Regions from separate parts of the Candidatus Pantoea communis genome, predicted to be linked through region 1. Evidence: riboswitches for the same ligand, from Rfam matches in the RefSeq annotation. Region 1 holds a riboswitch; the other holds the start of a gene.
The links. A riboswitch is a leader RNA that binds a small molecule or an ion and turns the genes downstream of it on or off. The one in region 1 is predicted to bind thiamine pyrophosphate.
Positions count from the first base shown of each region.

Region 1 (7,646 bases):
GTGGGCGGATATCGGCCTCATACACCGCGATGCCATTTTCGCGCAGGCGCTTTTCCAGGTTTTGCAGCTGGCGATGGCTGCGGCAATAAAGGCCAAACACCGGACGACGGCGGAAATCTTTCAGTTCGAGCGATTGCACACGAATATGCCGCTCGTCACGGATCAACGCTTCGGTTTGCTGGCGGAACTCTTCTGGAATGAAAGCCACGGACTCTTGTGCCGGTAGCACCAGCCGCTGCGGTCCCTGATCAGTCGCCAGCCACAGCACCACTTCGCTGCCGGTTGGGGTATCTCGCCAGTGGCGGGTAAGCAAAAAACCTGCGCGTGGTTCGGTCACGTGAACTCCGGGAAATGAATTGCCTGAAGTATATCATGGATGTTTATACAGTGCCTGTGTGTGGCGACATTGTCAGTACTCTGTCAACATCGTCCTACAATTCTTGCCTTGACGGTTTGGCGCTGGCTCCGGACAATCCAGCCTCTATATTCCGCAGAGGATAGTTATGGAAGCCTGGATTCAACATCTGTTTTCGCAATCGCTGGAGTACGCGCTGATGGCCGTGGCGCTGGTGACCTTCCTTGAGTCACTGGCGTTCGTGGGATTGCTGTTGCCAGGAACCGTATTAATGGCCAGCCTTGGGGCGCTGGTGGGCAGCGGACAGATTGGCCTTTATCCTGCCTGGGCGGCGGGTTTTGCCGGTTGCCTGATTGGTGATTGGGTCTCGTATGGCATCGGCTGGAAGTTTCAGGGGCCATTACACCGCTGGAAATATCTGAAAAAGTATCAGGGCCTGCTGGATAAAACTGAGCACGCGCTGCATGAACACAGCATGTTTACCATTCTGGTGGGGCGCTTCGTCGGCCCGACGCGTCCGTTAATTCCACTGGCGGCGGGCATGCTGGAGCTGCCGGTGCGCAAGTTCCTGCCGCCCAACCTGATTGGCTGTATTCTCTGGCCGCCGGCTTATCTGATGCCGGGTATCCTCGCCGGTGTGGCGATTGATGTGCCGCAGGCCGCGCAAGGCGGCAATTTTAAGTGGCTGCTGTTGCTGGTGGCGTTGCTGGTGTGGATGGGATTCTGGCTGATGTGGCGCTGGTGGCGCAGTGGTAAAACCACTGACTGGGCGACGAAATATCTGCCGCAGGCGCGCTTACGCTGGCTGGCACCGCTGGCGGCGGCTATCGGCGTGGCGGCATTTATCGCCATTCAGTATCACCCGATGATGCCCATCTTCCGCCATCTGTTGTGGAAGGTGTTCTTCGCTTAAGGCTTTTTCACGCCAAGGATGGCCGCCGCTTCACTCTCTCCACTGATCAAGCTCGCGGTGCGGCCATCCCAGTAAATCCGACCATCGACCACCACCAGACTGCGCGGCGCAATTTGCTGGGCATCTTCCAGACTGTGCGACACCATTAGCAGCGTGATATTGCGGCTTTCACACACCGAACGCACCAGTTGCAGCATCTCCCCGCGTAGCGCCGGATCGAGCGCAGAGAAGGGCTCATCGAGCAACAGGATTGGCCGATCACGCAGCAGGCAACGCGCTAAGGCCACGCGCTGGCGTTGACCGCCGGAAAGCTCAGCTGGCAAGCGGTTCAGCATCTCGGCTAATCCGGTCTGCTCAGCGATGGCGGCCAGCTGTTGCTGCTGTTCGCGCGTCAGTTTCAGGCCCGGATGCAAACCCAATCCCATATTTTGCTGCACCGTGAGATGTGGGAAGAGGTTGTTCTCCTGAAACAGCATCGACACCGGCCGCGCCGACGGTACGCTACGCGTATGATCGACGCCATTCACCATTAGGGTTCCCTGGCTCACTGGCAAAAAACCGCCGATCAGACTGAGCAAGGTGCTTTTGCCTGCGCCGCTGGGGCCAAGGATCGCCAGACGTTCCCCCGCCTGGGCTTCAAAACGGAAGCGCATTGGCAGATGCTGGTAAAGGTAAGTGAGATTATTCAGTGTCAGCATGACGATCCGGCAGTTTTTCCATCAGAGTAAAGAGCAACAGGCACAGTAATAACAGTAGCAGTGCGGTTACGGCACCGTCTGCGCCGCGATAGGCACCAATTTGCTGGAACAGATAGAACGGCAGCGTGCGGAAATCGGCGCTGCCAAACAGGGCCACCACGCCGAAATCGCCAATCGACAGCACGCAGGCAAACGCCAGCGCTTGTGCAATGGGCCGCTTTAGCGCGCGCAGTTCAATCAGTTTCAGGCGATTAATACCAGCAATACCCAATGATGCGCAGAGCGGGCTGTAGCGAGCGCTGATATCGCGCATCGGGTTCTCCAGTACTTTCATCGCATAGGGGATGGCAATCAGCGCATTGGTAAATATCACTAAGCCATCGGCACGCTGCGGCAGGCCGATGGTAGCGTTGAACAGCAGGAAAAAGCCGCTGGCCAGCACGATGCCGGGCATCGCCAGGATCAGCATACCGCTTAGCTCCATTGCCTGTGCCGCAACGTTGCGCTGACGCTGACGCAGCTCGCGACTGCTCCATAGCAACATGATGGTCAGCACCACGCACAGCAATCCGGCGCCGATGGCGATGCGCAGTGAGGTGAAGGTCGCTTGCCATAACGCGGGCTGTTGCAGTGCACCCGCCACGCCACCGCGCAAACCATCAAACACTACCGCGGCGAGCGGCGGCAGCAAAAGTATCAGCGCGCAAGCAATCAACAGCGTGTCGCCGATCCGGGCATGCCAGCAATCCTGCGGGTCACGCCAGCCGCGAATGCTTTGGCTGCCGGTAGGGATGGCTTTACTGAAGCGTTGGCTGAGCAGCACCAGCAGCAAACAGCATCCGAGCTGCAACAGTGCCAGTAGCGCCGCACGACTGGGATCGTAATCAAAACTCAGCGCCTGATAAATCGCTAGCTCTAACGTGGTGGCGCGCGGTCCACCGCCCAATGCCAGTACCGTGGCAAAGCTGGCGAAGCACAGCATAAAAATCAGGGCTGCGGTGGGCAGGATCTGACGTCGCAACCATGGCCACTCGACCAAACAAAACAGGTTCCAGCCGCGCAGGCCAAGCTGGGCGGCTAACTGACGCTGTTCGCCGGGAATACTTTCCAGCGCCTGTAACAGCATTCGGGTGGCAAGCGGCAGATTGAAGAACACGTGCGCCAGCAGAATGCCTTGCAAGCCATAGGGCGAGAAGCTGTAGTTGAGGCCTAAAAGGCCACAGAGTTGTGCCAGCCAGCCGCTGCGACCGTAAACACTGAGCAAGCCAAATACGGCCACTAAAACCGGCAAGACCAGCGTCATGGCACACAGGCGCAGCAGCAGATTACGTCCTGGAAAGCGGCGGCGATACAGCGCACGTGCCAGCAGAATCGACGGCAGCACCGAGAGCAGGGCAGATAACAGCGCTTGCTCAAACGAGAAGGCCAGGACGTGGTGCAGGTAACTGTCAGTGAGCAAGGCACGCCAGTCAGTGACCGGCGCCGCCATCACTAAGGCGCCAAACGCCAGCAGTGCCACTGCGCACAATAGCAGCGCAACGGCACTTCCAGGAATTAACCAGGCTGGCATTAACGGCTAACGGCTTGTTGCCAGGTGCGAATCCAGTCCGCGCGATGATCGGCCACTTCGGCTGAGCTATATTGCAGCGCATTCGCCGGCACGGTGAGCGACTGATAACCGGCAGGCAGATCGCTTTTGATCACCGGATACATCCAGTTGCCAGTCGGAATGGTCTTCTGGAAAGCTGGCGACACCATAAATTGCATAAACTGCTGCGCCAGTTTGGGCTGTTTGCTGCTAGCGAGCTGTGCAGCCACTTCTACTTGCAGATAATGGCCTTCGCTAAACGGCGCAGCGGCGTAGTTATCTTTCTTCTCTTCGATGATGTGATATGCCGGAGAGGTGGTGTAACTCAGCACCAGATCGCCTTCGCCTTTCAGGAACAGGCCATAGGCTTCGCTCCAGCCCTTAGTGACGGTGACCGTTTTCTGTGCCAGCTTCTGCCAGGCGTCAGGTGCTTTATCGCCATACACTTTTTGCATCCACAGCAGCAGGCCTAATCCCGGTGTGCTGGTGCGTGGATCTTCATAGATCACACGCCACTTTTCCGGGCTTTCGACCAATTCTTTTAGGCTCTTCGGTGGGTTCTTCAGCTTGTTTTTATCGTAGACGAAGGCGAAGTAGCCGTAATCGAACGGAACGAAGGTGTCGTTATGCCAGCTATCAGGCAGTTGCAATTTACTGGTGTTGACGGTGCTTTTCGCGAACAGGCCGGTTTTTTCGGCGGCTTGCACGAGGTTGTTATCGAGGCCCAGCACCACATCGGCTTTGCTGTTTTTGCCTTCCATCCGCACGCGGTTGAGCAGCGACACGCCATCTTCCAGCGCCACATAGTTCAGTTCGCAGCCGCACTCGGCTTCAAAGGCTTTTTTAACGGCAGGGCCGGGGCCCCAATCTGCAGAGAACGAATCGTAGGTGTAAACGGTAAGAACAGGCTTGGCAGCCAACGCCGGGGCAGAGATCAACAGCAACACGGGCAAGACTTTGTTTAACACTTTGCGCTCCTTGAGGAGAAGATAAGGTTGAGTCGCAAAGGATCTGAGTTATCGCTCATCTCAAATCCCTACGCCGGTATGAGCCGGATCAGGTTCGACGGGTTTCTCTCAGCCCAATACCAGGGCACCCCGTTGAGAACGGCTTATATTAGACACTTCTGTGACAGCGCGAAAGTGTCACAGCTCCGGTGGTGCAAACCAGGCCGATTTAAAGTCAAACCAGCCGAGCGTGTTGAGCCGCACACCGCGCATACTGCGCTGGCCTTCCAGCAGTAACCAGTGATGGAAGAGCGGATGAACAAAGTCGCTGTTCACCAACTGCTTACTCCAATCGGCTAAGGATAAGTTTTTTTGCCGCCACTGCTCCGCATCGGCATGCCAGTTAATCGGGACGCAGTGGTGCATTAGCGGCAGCTCGTAGAGTTGGGCAAACAGCGCGTACTCCAGTGGAAGCGTGAAGTTCACACTGCCGAGCCAGATGTCACTCTCTCCTTCACCTTCGAACCACTCTTCGTAGCTCAGCTCGCGCGTGATCAGCTCAACGCCCTGTTCAGCCAGCAGCGGGCGCAGGGCGTTAGCAATCCCTTCATGCTCAACATGATGGCTGTACCAGCTGATGGTCAGTTGCGTGAGTCCATCGGGCTTTTCGGCTGGGGTGAGATCGCGGCGATGATGCCAGCGCGGTAAGAAACCGTATGCAGGGAACCAGTAGCGCTGATAGCCCACACCCGCATGGTTGAGCAGGGCAATCGGGTTAAGCAGATAGCTCACCCAGCGTCGAAAATGGGCATCCTTACCACGCTCTGAGCGCTGGTCGAACAGCAGGAAATAGCAACCTTCTTCCAGACGGCTCTCTTCGGATTTCTCATCGGCGGTTTCCCCCTGCAGCTTCACGCCGGCATACACCAGCTCGTCGCTGATTTCCGGCAGCACCCAAATCGACACGTCATCAATCAGCGCGCGATAGCCAAAATAGTCATCAAAGGCGGCGATTTTCAGCTGCGTCTGCTGGTTGCGTACCACGCTGTAAGGACCGGTGCCGATGGGTTGACGGGCAAAATGGCGCAACGTCGGCCATTCGCGCGGCAGGATCATCGCGCTGACGCTGGCCAGCAGCCAAGGCAACCAGCTATCGGGCTGCGTCAGATGAATATCCAGCGTCCAGGGCGCGGGAGAGTGCAGTTTGTCGATATGCGAGAATAGTGGCTGACTGCGTACGCGATCCAGCGAGGCGATAACGTCTTCCATCTCCAGTTCACGTCCGTGATGGAAACGAATTGCGGGACGTAAAAAGAAGCGCCAGTGGAGTGGGGAGGTTTGCTGCCAGTGATGGGCGATATCCGCTTCGATTTCCCCCTTTTCCTCATTTATCCGCGTCAGGCCGTTAAAGATTTGTCGCGCCAGATGGGTTTCCGAACGACGCAGCGGCGAGCCCGGCAGCAGATTGGGCAGCGGACGGTAATAGAGCACGCGCAGGATGTGCTTGCCCTGGCGGAAACTACGTCCGAGATGGGCCGCAATCATCTGCCGCACCTGATTCTTATCGCCGACCAGTTGCACCAACTGCTCTATGCGGTCCTGCTCCAGTAGATCCTCGGCGCGCTGCTGCTGCAGTGCTAAGCCGGTGTAATTGAAGCTCAGAGTCGAACGCTTACCGCGCCCGGCTTCTGCCTGCCAAATCAGCCAGCCCGCATCCTGCATGGCATTCAGCAGATTACGCATGTGGCGGCGCGAGCAGTGCAGTCGTTCAGCCAGATCGCTTAAGGTGGTTTCCTGATCCACACCCTGGCAGCTTTGCCACAGGCGGATGAACTGCTGTTGCAGTCGCGCAGAGGACATAAAAGGGGAACTCCTTCTCAGAATCGCTCAGTTTTTCCTGCCCCATATTAGAGGCATACTGCCAGGCAATGGAAGAGCGGGAGGCATTCAGCAATGAATGGCGCTCTGCCAGCGGTTCCGCCGACGTGGAGCCTTTTCTGAGTAGGGTGCATTTCACCGCCAGCAGCGTTTTCTCTGCTGGCTTTTTTCGTTTTGCTGTGAAATCTTCTACCCTCTTTGTCTTAGCCTCATTTCTCCGCAAAGGGATTTCTGCATGAAATCGCTGTTAACGCGCCAGCGTCGTATCAATCCGGTTTATCTCTCTTTTATGGCGGTGTCGTTTATGACCGGTGTCGCCGGTGCGTTGCAGGCACCCACGCTGAGTCTGTTTTTGACGCGCGAAGTGCAGGTGCGACCGTTTTGGGTCGGGCTATTTTTTACCATCAACGCGATTGCCGGGATTGTAATTAGCCTGCTGATGGCGAAACGTTCGGACAATCGCGGCGATCGTCGCAATCTGATCCTGTTTTGCTGCCTGATGGCGGTACTGAATGCGCTACTATTCGCCTTTAATCGTCATTACCTGACGTTGATCAGTGTGGGCGTGTTGCTGTCAGCGCTGGCCAGCGTGGCGATTCCGCAGATCTTTGCGCTGGCACGGGAATATGCCGATCGGTCGGCGCGTGAAGTGGTGATGTTCAGCTCGGTGATGCGTGCGCAACTGTCGCTGGCGTGGGTGATTGGCCCGCCGCTGTCGTTCGCCTTAGCGCTTAACTATGGCTTCGTGACGCTGTTCTGCGTGGCGGCGGCGATTTTCCTGCTCAGTATGCTGCTGATTTGGCGCACTCTGCCTTCAGTGCCGCGCGTGGCCGCGACGCCAGAGCAGGTGCTGACCCAGCTCAGTCCGTGGAAAGATAGCCAGGTGCGAATGCTGTTTATCGCCTCGGTGGTGATGTGGGCGTGCAACACCATGTATATCATCGATATGCCGCTGTATATCAGCTCCACATTGGGGTTGCCGGAAAAACTGGCGGGATTATTGATGGGGACGGCGGCAGGGTTGGAGATTCCTATCATGCTGCTGGCCGGACACTACGCGAAGCGCTTTGGTAAGCGCAAGTTGGTGCTGTTAGCGCTGGTGGCGGCGATTCTGTTCTATCTCGGACTGGTGTTATTCCAGTCGCGCACGGCATTGATGGTGTTGCAGCTGTTTAACGCGGCGTTTATTGGCATCGTCGCAGGGATTGGCATGCTGTGGTTCCAGGATTTGATGCCGGGACGCGCGGGCGCGGCGACCACCATGTTT
Region 1 covers NZ_VWXC01000010.1:74,101-81,746, forward strand. Annotated here, with positions in the region: gene polB (DNA polymerase II) at 1-337, opposite strand, end outside; gene F3J37_RS14505 (DedA family protein) at 504-1,268, shown strand; gene thiQ (thiamine ABC transporter ATP-binding protein ThiQ) at 1,265-1,966, opposite strand; gene thiP (thiamine/thiamine pyrophosphate ABC transporter permease ThiP) at 1,950-3,536, opposite strand; gene thiB (thiamine ABC transporter substrate binding subunit) at 3,536-4,522, opposite strand; TPP riboswitch at 4,570-4,664, opposite strand; gene sgrR (HTH-type transcriptional regulator SgrR) at 4,700-6,361, opposite strand; gene F3J37_RS14530 (MFS transporter) at 6,615-7,646, shown strand, end outside.

Region 2 (7,646 bases), on a different contig from region 1:
GGTGGTTCTGGATTCTGCAGAACGTACTGGGGGCGGTAAAGATCTGCGTCCTGCGCTGAAAATTGTTGATGCCAACGGAAATGATGTTCTGATTCCAGGTACAGACATGCCAGCTCAGTACTTCCTGCCGGGCAAAGCGATTGTTCAGCTGGAAGATGGCGTTAAGATCAGCGCGGGTGACACCCTGTCTCGTGTTCCGCAGGAATCTGGCGGTACCAAGGACATCACCGGTGGTCTGCCACGCGTTGCTGACTTGTTCGAAGCGCGTCGTCCGAAAGAGCCAGCAATTCTGGCCGAGATCAGCGGTATTATCTCGTTCGGTAAAGAGACCAAAGGCAAGCGTCGTCTGGTGATTACACCGGTTGATGGTAGCGATCCGTACGAAGAGATGATTCCGAAATGGCGTCAGCTGAACGTATTCGAAGGTGAGCGTGTAGAACGTGGTGACGTTGTTTCTGACGGCCCAGAGTCTCCACACGACATCCTGCGTCTGCGTGGCGTCCATGCGGTTACACGTTACATCACTAACGAAGTGCAGGAAGTTTACCGTCTGCAAGGCGTTAAGATTAACGATAAACACATCGAAGTCATCGTGCGTCAGATGCTGCGTAAAGCAACCATCGCCAGCGCGGGCAGCACCGAGTTCCTGGAAGGTGAGCAGGCTGAATACTCTCGCATCAAGATCGCTAACCGCGACCTCGAAGCGAACGGCAAAATTGGCGCAACCTTTGTGCGCGATCTGCTGGGTATCACCAAAGCTTCTCTGGCAACCGAATCGTTCATCTCTGCAGCATCGTTCCAGGAGACCACACGTGTCCTGACTGAAGCAGCAGTAGCAGGCAAGCGTGATGAACTGCGCGGCCTGAAAGAGAACGTGATCGTGGGTCGTTTGATTCCGGCCGGTACCGGTTATGCTTACCATCAGGATCGTATGCGTCGCCGTTCTGTAGGTGAAGCTCCGGTTGCACCGCAGGTTACTGCGGATGAAGCCTCTGCGAGCCTGGCTGAACTGCTGAACGCCGGTCTTGGCGGTAGCGACGACGAATAATCGTCTGCGATAGCTGACCTATAAAAAACCCTGCCTCGGCAGGGTTTTTTTTCGTCTTAAGTTAGCCTTTGCGGCAGACATCGTGCCGGGTCAGGCCAATATCGCGTAGTTGTGCATCGCTCAAGTGAGACAAAATTTTTTGTGTCTCACGGCGGGCGCGCCATCTTTTGATGGCACGTCCCGTGCCGCGAACCATATCCAATAGCGTTACATCAAAGGGTTTTGCTGCGCGGTTTTGATCGAATTCCATAATGAATGCCCTCAGTCAGTTGTCTGAGTGGTATTGTCCAGTTCCTGTGCATTTCAATACAGATTCAAAAATCACTTATTATTAACATACAGATTGCGCATGATAGGATCTGAATGGTAAAAAAAGGGATGATCTGTACTGATTTAGATTCAGTGAACTCGAGGGGAATCATACGATGACGCGTTACCAACATCTGGCTTGCTTGCTCTCAGACAGGATTGAACAGGGACTCTACCGTAGCGGCGAGCGCTTACCCTCAGTGCGCACACTGAGTATTGAACACGGTGTGAGCATCAGTACCGTGCAGCAGGCGTATCACCTGCTAGAAGAGAAACAGCTTATTGTGCCGCAGCCGCGCTCTGGCTATTTCGTTGCGACGCGCAAAGCCACGCCTCCTGTTCCTGCGTTAACCCGCCCCGTACAACGCCCCGTCGAGATCACCCAGTGGGAATCGGTGCTGGAATTATTAAGCAGCCGCAACAGCGGTAACGTGCTGCAATTAGGTAGCGGCATGCCAGACCTTACCCAGCCGACATTGAAGCCATTATGGAAAATTCAGAGCCGAATGGCGCAGAAGCAGGATCTTGACCAGCTCAATTATGACAGTCTGTTAGGCGTTGCGGCCTTGCGTGAGCAGGTCGCACGCTTAACTATCGATAGCGGTTGTCAGCTCACCGCAGAGGATATTGTGATCACCACGGGCTGCCATGAAGCGCTGTCCGTGTCGATCCGTGCGGTGTGTGAACCGGGTGATATTATCGCCGTTGAATCTCCGACATTTCATGGCACGATGCAGACCCTGCGCGGGCTTGGTATCCGTGCCATTGAAATCCCTACCGATTCGGTGACGGGCATTAGCCTCGAAGCTCTGGAGTTGGCATTCGAGCAGTGGCCCATTAAAGCCGTGGTAGTCGTGCCAAATTGCAATAATCCACTCGGATTTATCATGCCCGAGGCGCGCAAGCGTGCGCTGCTGGCACTGGCACAGCGCTTTGATGCCGCGATTATTGAAGACGATGTCTACGGTGAATTGGCATGGGAGTATCCACGTCCCATTACCATTAAATCTTTGGATATGGATGGCAGGGTGTTGTTGTGTAGTTCATTCTCTAAGACGCTGGCTCCCGGGTTACGTGTTGGCTGGGTGGCACCTGGACGCTATCGCGATCGCGTCTTGCATATGAAATATATCGGCACGGGTTCAACAGCCACACAGCCGCAACATGCGGTGGCCGAATTTATTCGTCTTGGTCACTATGGGCCGCATTTACGCCGGATGCGCCAGGTTTATCAACGTAATTACGAGACTTTTAGCTGCTGGGTACGCCACTATTTCCCGTGCGGTATCTGTGTCTCGCGTCCGCAGGGCAGCTTCCTGATGTGGATTGAGTTACCTGAAGCGTTTGATGCGGTTCGGCTTAACACCGAACTTCGCACGTTGAACATTCAGGTCGCCGTCGGATCGCTGTTTTCTGCCTCGGGCAAATATCGTAACTGCTTGCGCCTGAATTATGGGTTGCCCATCAATGAGCATACAGAACAGGCCATCGCCCAACTTGGCGCTGCGGTGGAGCAGGCCATGCATGCCTGTCATATCGAAACGGAACCCGCTTCATCCCTGACTGATTAAAGTGGAAAGGCAGGGCTGGAGAGAGAGGTAGACCAGCCCTGGCCCACTGCCAGCGACAGCGGGCAGGCACACTTTATCCTGACCGGAAAAACACGCTAGCTCGCAGGAAGCGGACTGCGCGTGAGGTTCCAGCCAAATTACCCTGATTGCAGAACGTTACAACGCTTCTGCGGGCTGGGTTCCAGCTTCAACCAGTGCCAGCAGCTCCTGTGTCGCCTGACGCCAGTCTCCCGCCTGAGTAATGGCGCTCACCACGGCAACGCTTCCAACGCCAGTGGCCAAAACTTCAGGTACGCGCGCAAGGGATATACCGCCAATCGCCACAGTCGGTATATCCTGCAACCGTGCCATGTGGCGTTTCAGTTCTACGACGCCCTGAGGTTCCGAAGGCATATCTTTGGTTTGCGTAGGGTAAATGTGTCCCAGTGCAATGTAGGAAGGACGCAGCGCCAGCGCGCGGTCCAACTCGGCATCATCATGAGTCGATAACCCAAGACGCAAACCTGCCTGGCGGATAGCGTCCAGATTAGCCATGTCCAAATCTTCCTGACCAAGATGCACGCCATAGGCGTTATATTTGATCGCTAATCGCCAGTAATCGTTGATAAACAGGCGTGCACGATACTGCTTGCCCAGCGCAATTGCCTCGCGCACTGCGTCTTCTACTTCATGATCCTGGCAATCTTTGATGCGCAACTGGATGGTGCGAACGCCAGCCTCCAGTAAGCGTGCAATCCACTCTACGCTATCAACAACAGGGTACAGCCCCAGTTTCGGGGCCGTGGCTGGAAAGGCATCGGTCATACTTTTTCCTCTTTAAGGGCATCGGCGGCGTGATAAAGCTCGCCACCACGACTGCGGAAGGCATCCGACATCTGCGCCATGCCAATTTCAATGGGCTGGGCTTCTGCCTGCTGGCGAGCAGCATATTCGCGCACTTCCTGGGTAATTTTCATCGAACAGAATTTTGGACCGCACATTGAGCAGAAGTGAGCCACTTTGCCCGATTCCTGCGGCAATGTCTCATCGTGATAAGCGCGTGCCGTATGCGGATCGAGCGCCAGATTGAACTGATCCTCCCAACGGAATTCAAAGCGTGCTTTCGACATGGCGTTATCACGGATCTGTGCGCCAGGATGGCCCTTAGCCAGATCGGCGGCATGCGCGGCGATCTTGTAGGTAATCAGCCCCTGCTTCACATCTTCTTTATTCGGCAAACCGAGGTGCTCTTTCGGTGTGACGTAGCACAGCATGGCGCAGCCAAACCAACCAATCATCGCGGCACCAATGCCGGAGGTAAAATGATCGTACCCGGGGGCGATATCGGTGGTCAGTGGGCCAAGCGTGTAAAACGGCGCTTCGTGACAGTGCTCTAACTGTTCGGTCATGTTGCGGCGGATCATCTGCATTGGCACATGGCCTGGACCTTCAATCATTACCTGCACATCGTATTCCCAGGCAATCCTGGTCAACTTACCTAAGGTATGCAACTCGGCAAACTGGGCTTCATCGTTGGCGTCCTGAATCGATCCCGGACGCAGGCCATCACCGAGTGAGAGCGCGACATCATAGGCAGCGCAGATTTCACAGATCTCGCGGAAATGCAGATAGAGGAAACTCTCTTGATGATGTGACAGGCACCACTTCGCCATGATCGAACCACCACGCGAGACAATACCGGTCAGACGATTAGCCGTCATCGGCACATAGCGCAGCAGCACACCAGCGTGAATAGTGAAGTAATCCACCCCCTGTTCTGCTTGCTCGAGCAGGGTATCGCGGAAAATCTCCCAGTTAAGGTCTTCCGCCACGCCATTCACTTTCTCCAGTGCCTGATAAATGGGCACAGTACCAATCGGCACCGGGCTGTTTCGCAAAATCCACTCGCGCGTTTCATGGATATAGCGGCCTGTGGAGAGGTCCATCACGGTATCCGCCCCCCAGCGTGTTGACCACACCAGTTTCTCCACTTCCTCTTCGATCGATGAGCTCACCGCTGAGTTGCCTATATTGGCGTTCACCTTCACCAGAAAGTTACGGCCAATGATCATCGGCTCTGATTCGGGGTGATTAATATTGGAGGGTATGATAGCGCGGCCGCTGGCAACTTCCTGGCGCACAAATTCGGCGGTGATGTTTTCCGGCAGATTGGCACCAAAACTGTGGCCCGGGTGCTGTTGCAGTAGCACTTCACCACGAATACGTTCGCGGCCCATGTTTTCTCGCACCGCGATGAATTCCATCTCGGGTGTAATCATGCCCTGACGTGCGTAATGCAGCTGTGTGACGCAGCGGCCAGCTTTGGCACGACGCGGCTGCGGTAACTGCTCAAAACGCAGGTGATCCAGCCCTTCATCGGCTAAGCGTTGCTGGGTGTATTGCGAACTCAACTGGTGGATCGCTTCGCTGTCATCGCGTTCAGCGATCCAGTTTTCACGCAATCGGTCTAATCCCCGATGCACATCAATGGTGGCCGCGGGGTCGCCATAAGCACCTGCCGTGTCATATACCGGCACTGGTTCGTTGTGCTCATACTGTGGATTCTCTTTTGTGCCACCGATGTGTGTAGGGCTAAGCTGGATTTCGCGCATCGGCACACGGATATCCGCTCGGCTGCCGGTAATCCAGATACGTTTTGAATTGGGGAAAGCGGTGCCTTGCAGCGAATCGATAAATTCCTGCGCTTGTGCACGTTGTTCACGACGAGAAGTTTTAGCAACAGACATAGCAAATTTCCTGAATTAAGGGGAAGTTGCTTGTCCAGAGTTCGGAAGGAGTAACAGGGACGATGCCGGGCGCCAACACGCATCGCTCAGTGAATGTCTACTCTTGTTCCCTTCGCAGGTACTAACCTGATCAGGTTCCGCGGATCCCGAATAAACGGTCTCAGCCCCTTAGGGCACTCCGACAAGGTTGAATTTTACGATATAAGCTACTTTGCTTGCCATTTCACGCCTGGGCAGTGCTCGTGTCCGTCACGTACTACGTGTACGCTCCGGCCACTGCGCGCTGTCCGAGCGTGAACTGGCTGCGCACGCTACGCTTATATCGCAAAATTTGACTCTAGATTGCTTTAAAGAGACGCATAAAAACGTGAATAGGCCTCAATAAAAAAGCCCATTCAGCATAAGAGGGCTTTTTCGGAATAACAAGTTTTTTACATGGGGCCGAAGTTAAGCGGGGCGAGCCATGCTGCTTTCATTGGCGACCGGTGGGCGCGCCAGCTGGTTATCCCAGGCGAGTTGCACCAGCTTATCTTCCAGCGTGAAGCGCGACTCCAGCACTTCACCCACTTCGGATAACGCCTTCTGGAATTCTACGCAGTTATCGTCGTTGATGGCCTGCTGCAGATGGCTGTCATACAGTTGCATCATGCGATCGGTATTCGCTTCCAGAGCGGGATAGAGTTGGGCTGCCGCAATGAGTGGGCTATCGCCTTCCATCTCACTGATAATGCGTTCATAAATACTGAAATGACCGGTTGAGAGGTAATCAACCAGGCCGTGACAAAACGCATCCAGCGCCTGTTCATCCAGGGCACTGAGCGCCTCTTTGTTTGGCTTGATGCCAATTAATGCGTAATAGCTGACAAGCAACTGTCGGCGCGCGCGCAGCCACGCATCAACGAGTTCATTACCGCCACTTACACGCCTGGCCAGGTCATCTAACTGGGTAAGCATATGGGGCTCCGGGTGAGTTATAGTTATCCATTCCACACTTAACATCAGGATTTCAGCGTGCCATTTGACGCTAAGGACAACGAATAAGATGCAACGTGAGATCTCAAGCGTAGACGCTGGCTGGTGGATTGTCAGCCATGAACAAAAACTTTGGTTACCGCAAGGTGAACTGCCGCATGGCTTATCCGGCGATTTTGGCCTGACTGGAAAAACCGCGATTTTGATTGGCGAATGGCAGGCGGAAAATGTCTGGCTGATACGTGAATCACGACCTGACAATATGGGCTCTGTTCGCCAGCTTATCGACGAAGATGTTGGACTTTTTCAGATGGTTGGGCGTGGAGTTCAACTCGCCGAATTCTACCGCTCACACCGCTGGTGTGGCTACTGCGGCCACGAAATGCACCTCAGTAAACGCGAATTTGCCTGCCTGTGTCACCATTGCCGCGAGCGCTATTACCCGCAGATTGCACCGTGCATCATCGTAGCGATTCGCCGGGGGGAGGAGATTCTGCTGGCCAACCATGCGCGTCATCGCAACAGCATTTACACAGTATTAGCTGGCTTTGTTGAGGTCGGGGAGACGCTGGAGCAGGCCGTCGCGCGTGAAGTGATGGAAGAGAGCAACGTCCGGGTTAAAAATGTCCGCTACGTCACCTCGCAGCCCTGGCCGTTCCCGCATTCATTAATGATGGCGTTTATGGCCGAATATGAGGGCGGTGAGTTGCAGCATGATGGCAAAGAGTTGCTGGATGCCGGCTGGTATCGCTATGACGATTTGCCCTTGTTACCGCCACCGGGCACGGTGGCACGGCGGTTGATTGAAGATACCGTTGCCCTGTGTCGCGCCAGCGCGCCGTGAAAATGCTACACTGGCGGCCTTAGCATGAGAGAGCCCATTATGAGTGAACTGAAGAACGATCGTTATCTGCGTGCCCTGTTACGTCAGCCGGTGGATGTCACCCCTGTATGGATGATGCGACAAGCCGGGCGTTATTTGCCGGAGTACAAAGCCACGCGTGCTGAAGCCGGTGATTT
Region 2 covers NZ_VWXC01000034.1:17,063-24,708, forward strand. Annotated here, with positions in the region: gene rpoC (DNA-directed RNA polymerase subunit beta') at 1-1,048, shown strand, start outside; gene F3J37_RS26555 (DUF1127 domain-containing protein) at 1,110-1,298, opposite strand; gene F3J37_RS26560 (aminotransferase-like domain-containing protein) at 1,474-2,928, shown strand; gene thiE (thiamine phosphate synthase) at 3,085-3,732, opposite strand; gene thiC (phosphomethylpyrimidine synthase ThiC) at 3,729-5,654, opposite strand; TPP riboswitch at 5,745-5,845, opposite strand; gene F3J37_RS26575 (Rsd/AlgQ family anti-sigma factor) at 6,102-6,608, opposite strand; gene nudC (NAD(+) diphosphatase) at 6,697-7,470, shown strand; gene hemE (uroporphyrinogen decarboxylase) at 7,510-7,646, shown strand, end outside.
Region 2: linked by a shared signal. The riboswitch ahead of thiC (phosphomethylpyrimidine synthase ThiC) and the one ahead of thiB (thiamine ABC transporter substrate binding subunit) in region 1 are both predicted to bind thiamine pyrophosphate.